DNA from 2 places in the Streptomyces sp. NPDC001904 genome. Region 1 is predicted to be linked to the other one. Evidence: predicted binding sites of a transcription regulator. Region 1 holds the regulator's gene; the other holds the start of a gene.

Region 1 (4,475 bases):
GTCCCGGCAGTCATCTTGGCGTCCGAAGAGCCCACCTCTCCTTCCCCGTAATAAGGAACCGCTGACCCCGATGCGCCAGCCCACCGCCGCCTCCCCGCGCCGCAACCGCGCCGCGGCGACGTTCACCGCCCTGGCGGCCGCCGCCCTGCTCACCGCCGCCGCGGCCGCCCCGGCCGTCGCCGACGAGCCGGCCGAGAACGACACCCTGTGGATCTCGACCCCGTACGACCTGGTGCTGCCGGGGGCCGACGCCGACGGTGACGCCGCCGCCCAGTCCGTCGACGTGCAGCTCTCCCACGACAACACCGGCAACTCCGTCTCCGGCGGCACGCTCACCGTCGACGCGGGTGAGCTGGCCGGGATCGCTACGGTGACCTGGCCCGCCAACTGCGCCGAGGACGCCGCCAGTCCGCTGAAGGCGACGTGCTCCTTCGGCAGCCTCGACGGCACGCCCTGGATCACCGCCGCCACCCTCGGCATCCGCGCCGACGCCGACGCCCCGGCCGACGCGTCCGCGTACCTGCACTACGCGGCGAGCGCCGACAGCGCCTTCGGCACCCTCGACGCGTACCCGACGGACACCCACGTCACCGTGGCCAACGGCCCCGACCTGGGCCTGAACCAGCTGCCGTTCAACACAAAGGTCGCCGTCGACAGCGACGTCGCGCAGCCGGTGCGCCTGACGAACTCCGGGAACCGGACGGCCGACCGCACGATCCTCACCCTCTTCGCCTCGCACGGCCTGGACCTCGCGCACCGCTACGGCAACTGCACGTACCTGGACGGCGACCGCGTCTCCAACCCGATGGGCACGACCGCCGTGTGCGTCCTGGACCGGGCCGTCGCGCCGGGCCAGGCGTACGACCTGTCGCCCGCGACCGCCGTGCGCACCACCGGCGCCGCACTGTACGAGCGCTTCGACTACCAGGTGGCGACGTACACCGACGAGGCCTACCAGCAGGCCCTCGCGGGGCGGCCGTTCGTCCAGGGCAGCGGCGAGGACTTCGTCCCTGCGCCGGTCGCCCCCGCGGCGCTGCGTTCGGCCGACACCGACGACCTCAATCCGGAGGACAACTACCGGATGAGGACGCTGACGGCCGACAACACCGCCGACCTGAGGGCCACCGCCCCGAACATCACCGGTGCCGTCGTCGGCACGACCGTCACCGCGCGGATCGGCGTCCTCAACCGGGGCCCGGCCTGGGTCGCCTCCCTCGGCGCCGGCGCGAGCGTCGCCACCGTCGACGTCACCCTGCCCGCCGGGACGACCGTCACCAGGAAGCCCGCCATGTGCGACGAGGCAGGCGGCCTGCACTACGTGTGCCGCACGCCGATCCTGCAGTGGGAGAAGGACCGTACGGTCTTCCCCTTCAAGCTGCGGATCGACTCGGCCGACGCCCTCGGCGCGACCGGCACCGCGGCCACCCGCAACAACGACCCGGAGCTGTCCATCAGCGCCTTCGACCCGAACCTGAAGAACAACAGCACCACGTTCACGATCAACGGCTGACCGCGCCCAGCAGGACATGCGAAGGGCCCCGGAGACATGATGTCTCCGGGGCCCTTCGCACACGCGGTTCAGTCCTGCGGCCGCTTCGGCCGCCACACCACCAGCGCGCTGGTCTGCTGCACCTCCTGGTACGGGACCAGGTCGCGGCGGTACGAGGCATGCACCGCCGCCTCCCGCTGCTGCATGGCCGCGGCGGCTCCCTCCACGGCGGCGGACAGCTCCGCCACCCGGGACTGGAGCGCCGCGACCTGGTTCTCCAGCTCGATGATGCGCTTGATGCCCGCCAGGTTGATGCCCTCGGTCTGCGACAGCTCCTGCACCTGACGGAGCAGTTCGATGTCACGGGCCGAGTAGCGGCGGCCGCGCCCGGCCGTGCGGTCGGGGGAGACCAGGCCGAGGCGGTCGTACTGGCGCAGGGTCTGAGGGTGCAGGCCGGACAGTTGGGCCGCCACCGAGATCACGTACACCGGTGTCTCGTCGGTCAGTTCGTACGGATTCGTGCGCCGTCGAGAATGCTGCCCGTCCATCTGGCTCAAGCTCCCTTCGCGGCCTGGAACAGTTCTGCCCGCACATCGGTGTCCTCAGTCGCCTCGCGGAACGACTCGAGGGCCGAACGGGCCTCGTCGGACAGGTCCTTGGGGACCGCGACCTCCACGGTGACCAGCAGGTCCCCGCGGGTGCCGTCCTTGCGCACGGCTCCCTTGCCGCGGGCCCGCATCGTCCGCCCGTTCGGCGTGCCCGCGGGCAGCTTCAGGGTGACGGCGGGGCCGCCGAGCGTCGGCACCTTCACCTCGCCGCCGAGCGTGGCCTCGGTGAACGTGACGGGCACGGTCACCGTGAGGTTGTCGCCCTTGCGGTCGAAGACCGGGTGCTTGTCGACGTGCACGACCACGTACAGGTCGCCCGCCGGACCGCCCCGCTCGCCGGGCGCGCCCTTGCCACGGAGGCGGATCCGCTGGCCGTCGGAGACTCCGGCGGGGATGCGGACCTGCATCGTGCGCGAGGACTTGGCGCGGCCCGACCCCTTGCAGACCTCGCAGGGGGTCTCCGCGATCAGGCCGCGGCCCTTGCAGTCCACGCACGGGTCGGTGAGCGAGAAGCCGCCACCGCCGCCCCGCGAGACCTGTCCGGTGCCGACGCAGGTCGGGCACACGCGCGGCGTGCCGTTCTTGTCGCCGGTGCCCGAACACGCCTTGCAGGGCGCCTGGGAGGACATCCGCAGCGGGACCGTGGCCCCGTCCACCGCCTCGGTGAAGCTGAGCGTCACCTCGGACTCGATGTCCTGGCCGCGGCGCGGCTGGGTACGGGTGCCCGCGCCCGCGCCGCCCCGGTTGAACAGGCCGCCGAAGACATCGCCGATGCCTCCGCCGAACCCGCCCTGGGCCCCGCCGCCGGCGGTGCCGCCCTGGGCACCGCCGCCGAAGAGGTCACCGAGGTCGAAGTTGAACGTGCCGCCCCCGCCCGCGCCGCCGGGCCGGAACCCGCCGCCGGCGAACAGGGCACGCGCCTCGTCGTACTCCTTGCGCTTCTTGGGGTCGCCGAGGACGTCGTTCGCCTCGGAGATCTCCTTGAAGCGGTCCTCCGCCTTGGGGTTGCCCTTGTTGGCGTCGGGGTGGTTCTCCCGCGCGAGCTTGCGGTACGCCTTCTTGATCTCGGCGTCGGTGGCGTCCTTGGGGACGCCGAGGACCTTGTAGTAGTCCTTCTCGATGAAGTCCTTCGTGCTCATCGGCCTCGACGTCCCTCCTTACCGGGCTCACTCACATCGGTCGGCACCTGGTCTCGGTCAGCCCTCGTCCGGGCCACCGGTCTCCTTCTCGGCGTCCTTGGTCTCGGACGCGTCGTCGGCGCTTTCGGTCTTGACGGTCTGCGCGCCCGGCTGCGGCTCCGCGACCGCCACCCGCGCGGGGCGGATGGTGCGCTCGCCGATCCGGTAGCCCGGCTGCAGGATCGCCACGCAGGTCGTCTCGGTGACGTCCGGCGCGTAGCTGTGCATCAGGGCCTCGTGCACGGTCGGGTCGAAGGGCTCGCCCTCCTTGCCGAACTGCTGCAGGCCCATCTTGGCGGCGACCGTCTCCAGCGACTCGGCGACGGACTTGAAGCCGCCGACGAGCTCGCCGTGCTCACGGGCGCGGCCGATGTCGTCGAGGACGGGAAGCAGCTCGGACAGGAGATTCGCGACGGCGATCTCCTTGACCGTGACGCGGTCCCGCTCCACCCGGCGACGGTAGTTCTGGTACTCGGCCTGGAGGCGCTGGAGGTCCGTGGTGCGCTCGCCGAGCGCGGTCCGCACCTGGTCCAGCTGCGCCGTCAGGGCGACGTCCTGGGTGTCTCGGGCACCTTGGTCGCTGGAAGCTGAGTCCCCGGCCGGGGCCGCGCCCTCCTTCTCGGAGGGCGCGGTCTTCGGCTCGGCGTCGTCGGAGGTGGCGCCGGAGGGGACGTCAGGCTTCTCGTTCTCCTCGAAGCCCGGGGTCTCCTCGGTCACGCGGCACCGTCCTTGCGGTCCTCGTCGACGATCTCGGCGTCGACGACGTCGTCGTCAGCGGCCTTGGCGTCACCCTGCGGGGCACCCTCGGCGCCACCGGCGGCCTGCGCGCCCTGGGCGTCGGCGTACATGGCCTGGCCCAGCTTCTGCGAGACGGCGGCGACCTTCTCGGTGGCGGTGCGGATCTCGGCCGGGTCCTCGCCCTTGAGCTTCTCCTTCAGCTCGGTGACGGCTTCCTCGACCTCGGTCTTCACGTCGCCGGGGACCTTGTCGGCGTTGTCGGCGAGGAACTTCTCCGTCTGGTAGACGAGCTGCTCGCCCTGGTTGCGCGACTCGGCGGCCTCGCGGCGGGCGTGGTCCTCCTCCGCGTACTTCTCGGCCTCTTCGCGCATCCGGTTGACCTCGTCCTTCGGCAGCGAGGAGCCACCGGTGACGGTCATCTTCTGCTCCTTGCCCGTGCCGAGGTCCTTCGCGGTCACGTGC
Region 2 (4,475 bases), on a different contig from region 1:
GCCGGCCCGCTCCAGCTGGCGCGGGAGCAGGTGGTCGCGGGCGATGACGACCTTCTCGTCCTCGGTGTACCCGTCGAGCCGGACCAGCTCCATGCGGTCGAGCAGCGCCTCCGGGATCGCTTCGAGCACGTTCGCCGTCGCGAGGAACACGACGTCGGACAGATCGAGTTCGACCTCCAGGTAGTGGTCGCGGAAGGTGTGGTTCTGCGCCGGGTCGAGGACTTCGAGCAGGGCCGCGGCCGGGTCGCCGCGGAAGTCGGAGCCGACCTTGTCGATCTCGTCGAGGAGGACCACCGGGTTCATCGACCCGGCCTCCTTGACCGCGCGGACGATGCGGCCGGGCAGCGCGCCGACGTACGTACGCCGGTGGCCGCGGATCTCCGCCTCGTCGCGGACGCCGCCGAGCGCGACCCGGACGAACTTACGGCCCATGGCGTGCGCGACGGACTCGCCGAGCGAGGTCTTGCCGACGCCGGGCGGGCCGACCAGCGCGAGCACCGCGCCGCCGCGCCGTCCGCCGACGACGCCGAGACCGCGGTCGGTGCGGCGCTTGCGCACGGCCAGGTACTCGGTGATCCGCTCCTTCACGTCGTCCAGGCCGAAGTGCTCGGCGTCCAGGACGTCCCGGGCGCCCTTGATGTCGTAGGCGTCCTCCGTCCGCTCGTTCCACGGCAGTTCGAGGACGGTGTCGAGCCAGGTGCGGATCCAGGAGCCCTCGGGCGACTGGTCGCTGGAGCGCTCCAGCTTGTCGACCTCCTTGAGGGCGGCCTCGCGGACCTTCTCGGGCAGGTCGGCGGCCTCGACCCGGGCGCGGTAGTCGTCGGACTCCTCGCCGTCCTGGTCACCGTTCAGGTCGCGCAGCTCCTTGCGCACGGCGTCGAGCTGGCGGCGCAGCAGGAACTCCCGCTGCTGCTTGTCGACGCCCTCCTGGACGTCCTTGGCGATGGTCTCGGCGACGTCCTGCTCGGCGAGGTGCTCGCGCAGCTGGGCCGTCGCGAGCCGCAGGCGCTCCACCGGGTCGGCGGTCTCAAGGAGTTCGACCTTCTGCGCGGTGGTCAGGAAGGGCGAGTACCCGGAGTTGTCCGCGAGGGCGGACACGCCCTCGATCTGCTGGACGCGGTCCACGACCTGCCAGGCGCCGCGCTTCTTCAGCCAGTCGGTGGCGAGGGCCTTGTACTCCTTGGCCAGCTCGGTCACCGCGCCGGGCAGCGGGTCGGGGACGGTCTCCTCGACGGTCAGGCCCTCCACCCAGAGGGCGGCGCCGGGGCCGGTCGTGCCCGCGCCGATGCGTACCCGGTCGCGGCCCTTGACGAGGGCGCCGGGGTCGCCGTCGGCCAGGCGTCCCACCTGCTCCACGGTGCCGAGCACGCCGATGTTCGCGTACGCGCCGTCGATCCGCGGCACGAGCAGCACCCGGGGCTTTCCGGGCTCGCCGCGCGCGGCGGCCTGCGCGGCCTCCACCGCGGCGCGTACGTCGGTGTCGTTCAGGTCCAGCGGCACCACCATGCCGGGCAGAACCACCTCGTCGTCGAGGGGCAGCACGGGCAGGGTGAGCGGTGCGGACGTCGAAGCCATGATCTCCCCTTTGGCAGTCAAGTTGAGCTATGTGGACTCAATGCACGGGAGGCTTCGGATGTTCCCAGCTCTGCGTTCGCTCTGAGCGATCACGTCTGCCCGGGGCGAGCATGCGGCGCGTAAGGTTCACTTACCGCTATCAACCATTACCCCGGGGGTACGCATGACCGGCGATCGCCACGTACGCGACTGGGTCGACGGCTGGGTCGTCTCCCGCGGGGCCGCGCCCCCTCTGGTCGAACCATGGGGCTACACGATTTATGTCGGCCTGGCGGAACACGTCGGACGGCACGTGCTCGGCGCCACCGGCGACGACGTGCGGGAGGACGACGTCCGCAAGGTCACCGGGTCGGTCACCGGGCGCGGCACCCACCTGAAGGTGTTCGCCGACCGTGAGCGGGTGCTGCCCTGGCTCGGCGCGGGGTGGGAGCCGTACGGCGCGGACGACTTCCTGATGACGGTCGGGCTGACCCCGGCGGCGGCGCCCTCGGCCCCGGCCGGATACCGGGTGCGCGCCTGGGCCCGCGGTGGTGTCACCCGGGTGCTGGTGACCGACGCCGAGGGGGCGTTCGCCGCGCGGGGGCAGGTCGCCGTGGTCGGCGCCGGTGCCGCCGTCGATCAGATCGAGACCTCGCCGGACCATCGCCGGAAGGGGCTCGGCAGCGCCGTGATGCGGACGCTGCACGCCGCCGCGTACGACCGGGGGGCGGTGCGGGGGGTTCTGGCCTGTACTCCCGCCGGGCGGCTGCTGTACGAGTCGCTCGGGTGGGAGGTCGTGGCGCCGCTCACCAATGCGAAGTTCGTGGGCGACACCGTGGGCTGAGGTCTCGGGGCTCCGCCCCGGACCCCGCTCCTCAATCGCCGGAGGGGCTTGTCGTGGCGGAGGGGCTGATTCTGCGCGTGCGCCAGCGGCGGACCAGGGGCCAGGTCGCGACGCCGATGGCCAGAGCCAGCAGATGGCCCCAGCTGGTCATCGGGTCGGTGAAGGCGATCAGGTCCTGGAGCAGCGTCGCAGCGAAGACGGCGAGCGTCAGCCAGCGCAGCCACGGGGTGAGCAGGCCGGCGAGGGCGCCGATGCTCGCCGCGACGCCGAAGCTGATGCCGTAGTCGAGGCGGTGCAGCGAGCTGTCGGGCAGATGGCCCGCCGCCACCGACAGGCCCACCGGCACCTCGGTGGCCAGGGTCGCCAGGACGTGGCCCAGCAGGAAGACGGCCGCCGTGCGCAGGCCCCCTATCCGCCGCTCCAACGCGGTCAGCACGACGACGAAGGCGATCACGAAGGGGGACGCGAGGCCACCCGCGATCCACAGCGCGCTCGCCACCAGGACGAGTACCGGGGACTGAGCCAGATGGGTGACATCGGTGCTCGATGCACGCAGCGCGGCGGACACCGCGTCCGGCGGCGCGAACTCCATGTACAGCGAGGTGACGACGAGCACGGCCGCGTAGCCGAAGGTGAACGGTGTGCCGGTGGGAGTGGGCAGCAGCAGCCACGGCCGCGGACGGCGCGGGCCGGTGCGGCGCACCGTCTCCAGGGCCGGGGGCCCGGGCTGTGCGGGGATGCCGTCGAGCGGACGGCCGCCGGCGGCCGTCGCCCCACCGGCACCGGTGATCACGCCTCCTGGTTCCACGAGGGCACCCCTTTCGCGCGCATCCGACCCAGACTTCGTCCCTGCCGGCCGTCCTGTCTATGACGGACGCCACGTGAGACGCGATGCACAGCAACCTCACAGGCCCCGGCCGCGTCCGCAACCGAACCCCCGACGCGCCAAACCCCTATCCGCCAAGATGGTCCGCATGAGCGTCGCGCACCCGGAAGAGGCCCCTGTCGTCCTGGACCGCCGCGAGGGTCCCCACGGCGAGGTGGTGCTGCGCCGGCACGGCGATCTGCTCCAGATCATCGCCAACGGCACCTTCCTCATGGACACCTCCGACGGCCGCTCCGAGCGGCTGCTCGTCGACGCGGCCCTCGGCGAACTGGACCCCGGCCGCGAGCGGCCCGCCGTGCTGATCGGCGGCCTCGGCGTCGGCTTCTCCCTGGCGCACGCCGCCGCGAACCCGCGCTGGGGCCGGATCACCGTCGTCGAGCGCGAGCCGGCCGTCATCGACTGGCACGTGCGCGGCCCGCTCGCACGGCTGTCGGCCGAGGCACTCGCGGACCCCCGGACCGAGATCGTCGAGGCCGACCTCGTCGACCACCTGAGCACCGGCCCCGCCGCCTACGACGCCCTCTGCCTCGACATCGACAACGGCCCGGACTGGACCGTCACCGAGGACAACGGCGGCCTCTACTCCCCGGCCGGTCTCGCCGCCTGCGCCGCCCGCCTCCACCCCGGCGGTGCGCTCGCCGTCTGGTCCGCACAGCCGTCCGCAAATTTCGAAGGAACCTTGCGGAATGCCGGATTCCGACGGGTCCGCACCGAAGAGATCCCGGTTGTCCGAGGCGTACCCGACGTGGTGCACCTCGCAGTACGGGGCGCGTAGCCGACCGGCGGTAACTCCCCGTACGCTGAGGCCCGAAACCCGATCATTCAAGCGTCAAGCGCGCCACGAAGGCGTGCATTCAGGGGCGGGGCGATGGAGCAGACACACACCTCCCACAACGGCAGCACGGCGACGACGGGGGCTCAACGACGAGTCCTCGTCGTCGAGGACGACCCCACGATCGTGGACGCCATCGCCGCCCGGCTGCGCGCGGAGGGATTCCTGGTGCAAACCGCCCAGGACGGTCCGGCCGCCGTGGACACGGCCGAGGCCTGGCAGCCCGACCTGCTGATCCTCGACATCATGCTGCCGGGCTTCGACGGCCTGGAAGTGTGCCGCCGGGTGCAGGCCCAGCGGCCGGTGCCGGTGCTGATGCTGACCGCGCGCGACGACGAGACCGACATGCTCGTCGGGCT

Evidence for each region. Region 1 encodes HspR, which represses chaperone genes until heat shock. Its sites were predicted from a motif close to TTGAGNNNNNNNNNCTCAA; they were not measured.
Region 2: lon (endopeptidase La) is a predicted target of HspR. The motif match lies at 1,598-1,616, and genes of this name have one in related genera.

Annotation. Positions count from the first base shown of each region.
Region 1 covers NZ_JBEOYI010000032.1:11,160-15,634, reverse strand. Annotated here, with positions in the region: gene ABT127_RS34320 (hypothetical protein) at 71-1,510, shown strand; gene ABT127_RS34315 (heat shock protein transcriptional repressor HspR) at 1,579-2,037, opposite strand; gene dnaJ (molecular chaperone DnaJ) at 2,043-3,236, opposite strand; gene grpE (nucleotide exchange factor GrpE) at 3,294-3,992, opposite strand; gene dnaK (molecular chaperone DnaK) at 3,989-4,475, opposite strand, start outside.
Region 2 covers NZ_JBEOYI010000011.1:111,927-116,401, forward strand. Annotated here, with positions in the region: gene lon (endopeptidase La) at 1-1,575, opposite strand, end outside; gene ABT127_RS19880 (GNAT family N-acetyltransferase) at 1,739-2,398, shown strand; gene ABT127_RS19885 (rhomboid-like protein) at 2,430-3,206, opposite strand; gene ABT127_RS19890 (spermidine synthase family protein) at 3,373-4,059, shown strand; gene ABT127_RS19895 (response regulator transcription factor) at 4,153-4,475, shown strand, end outside.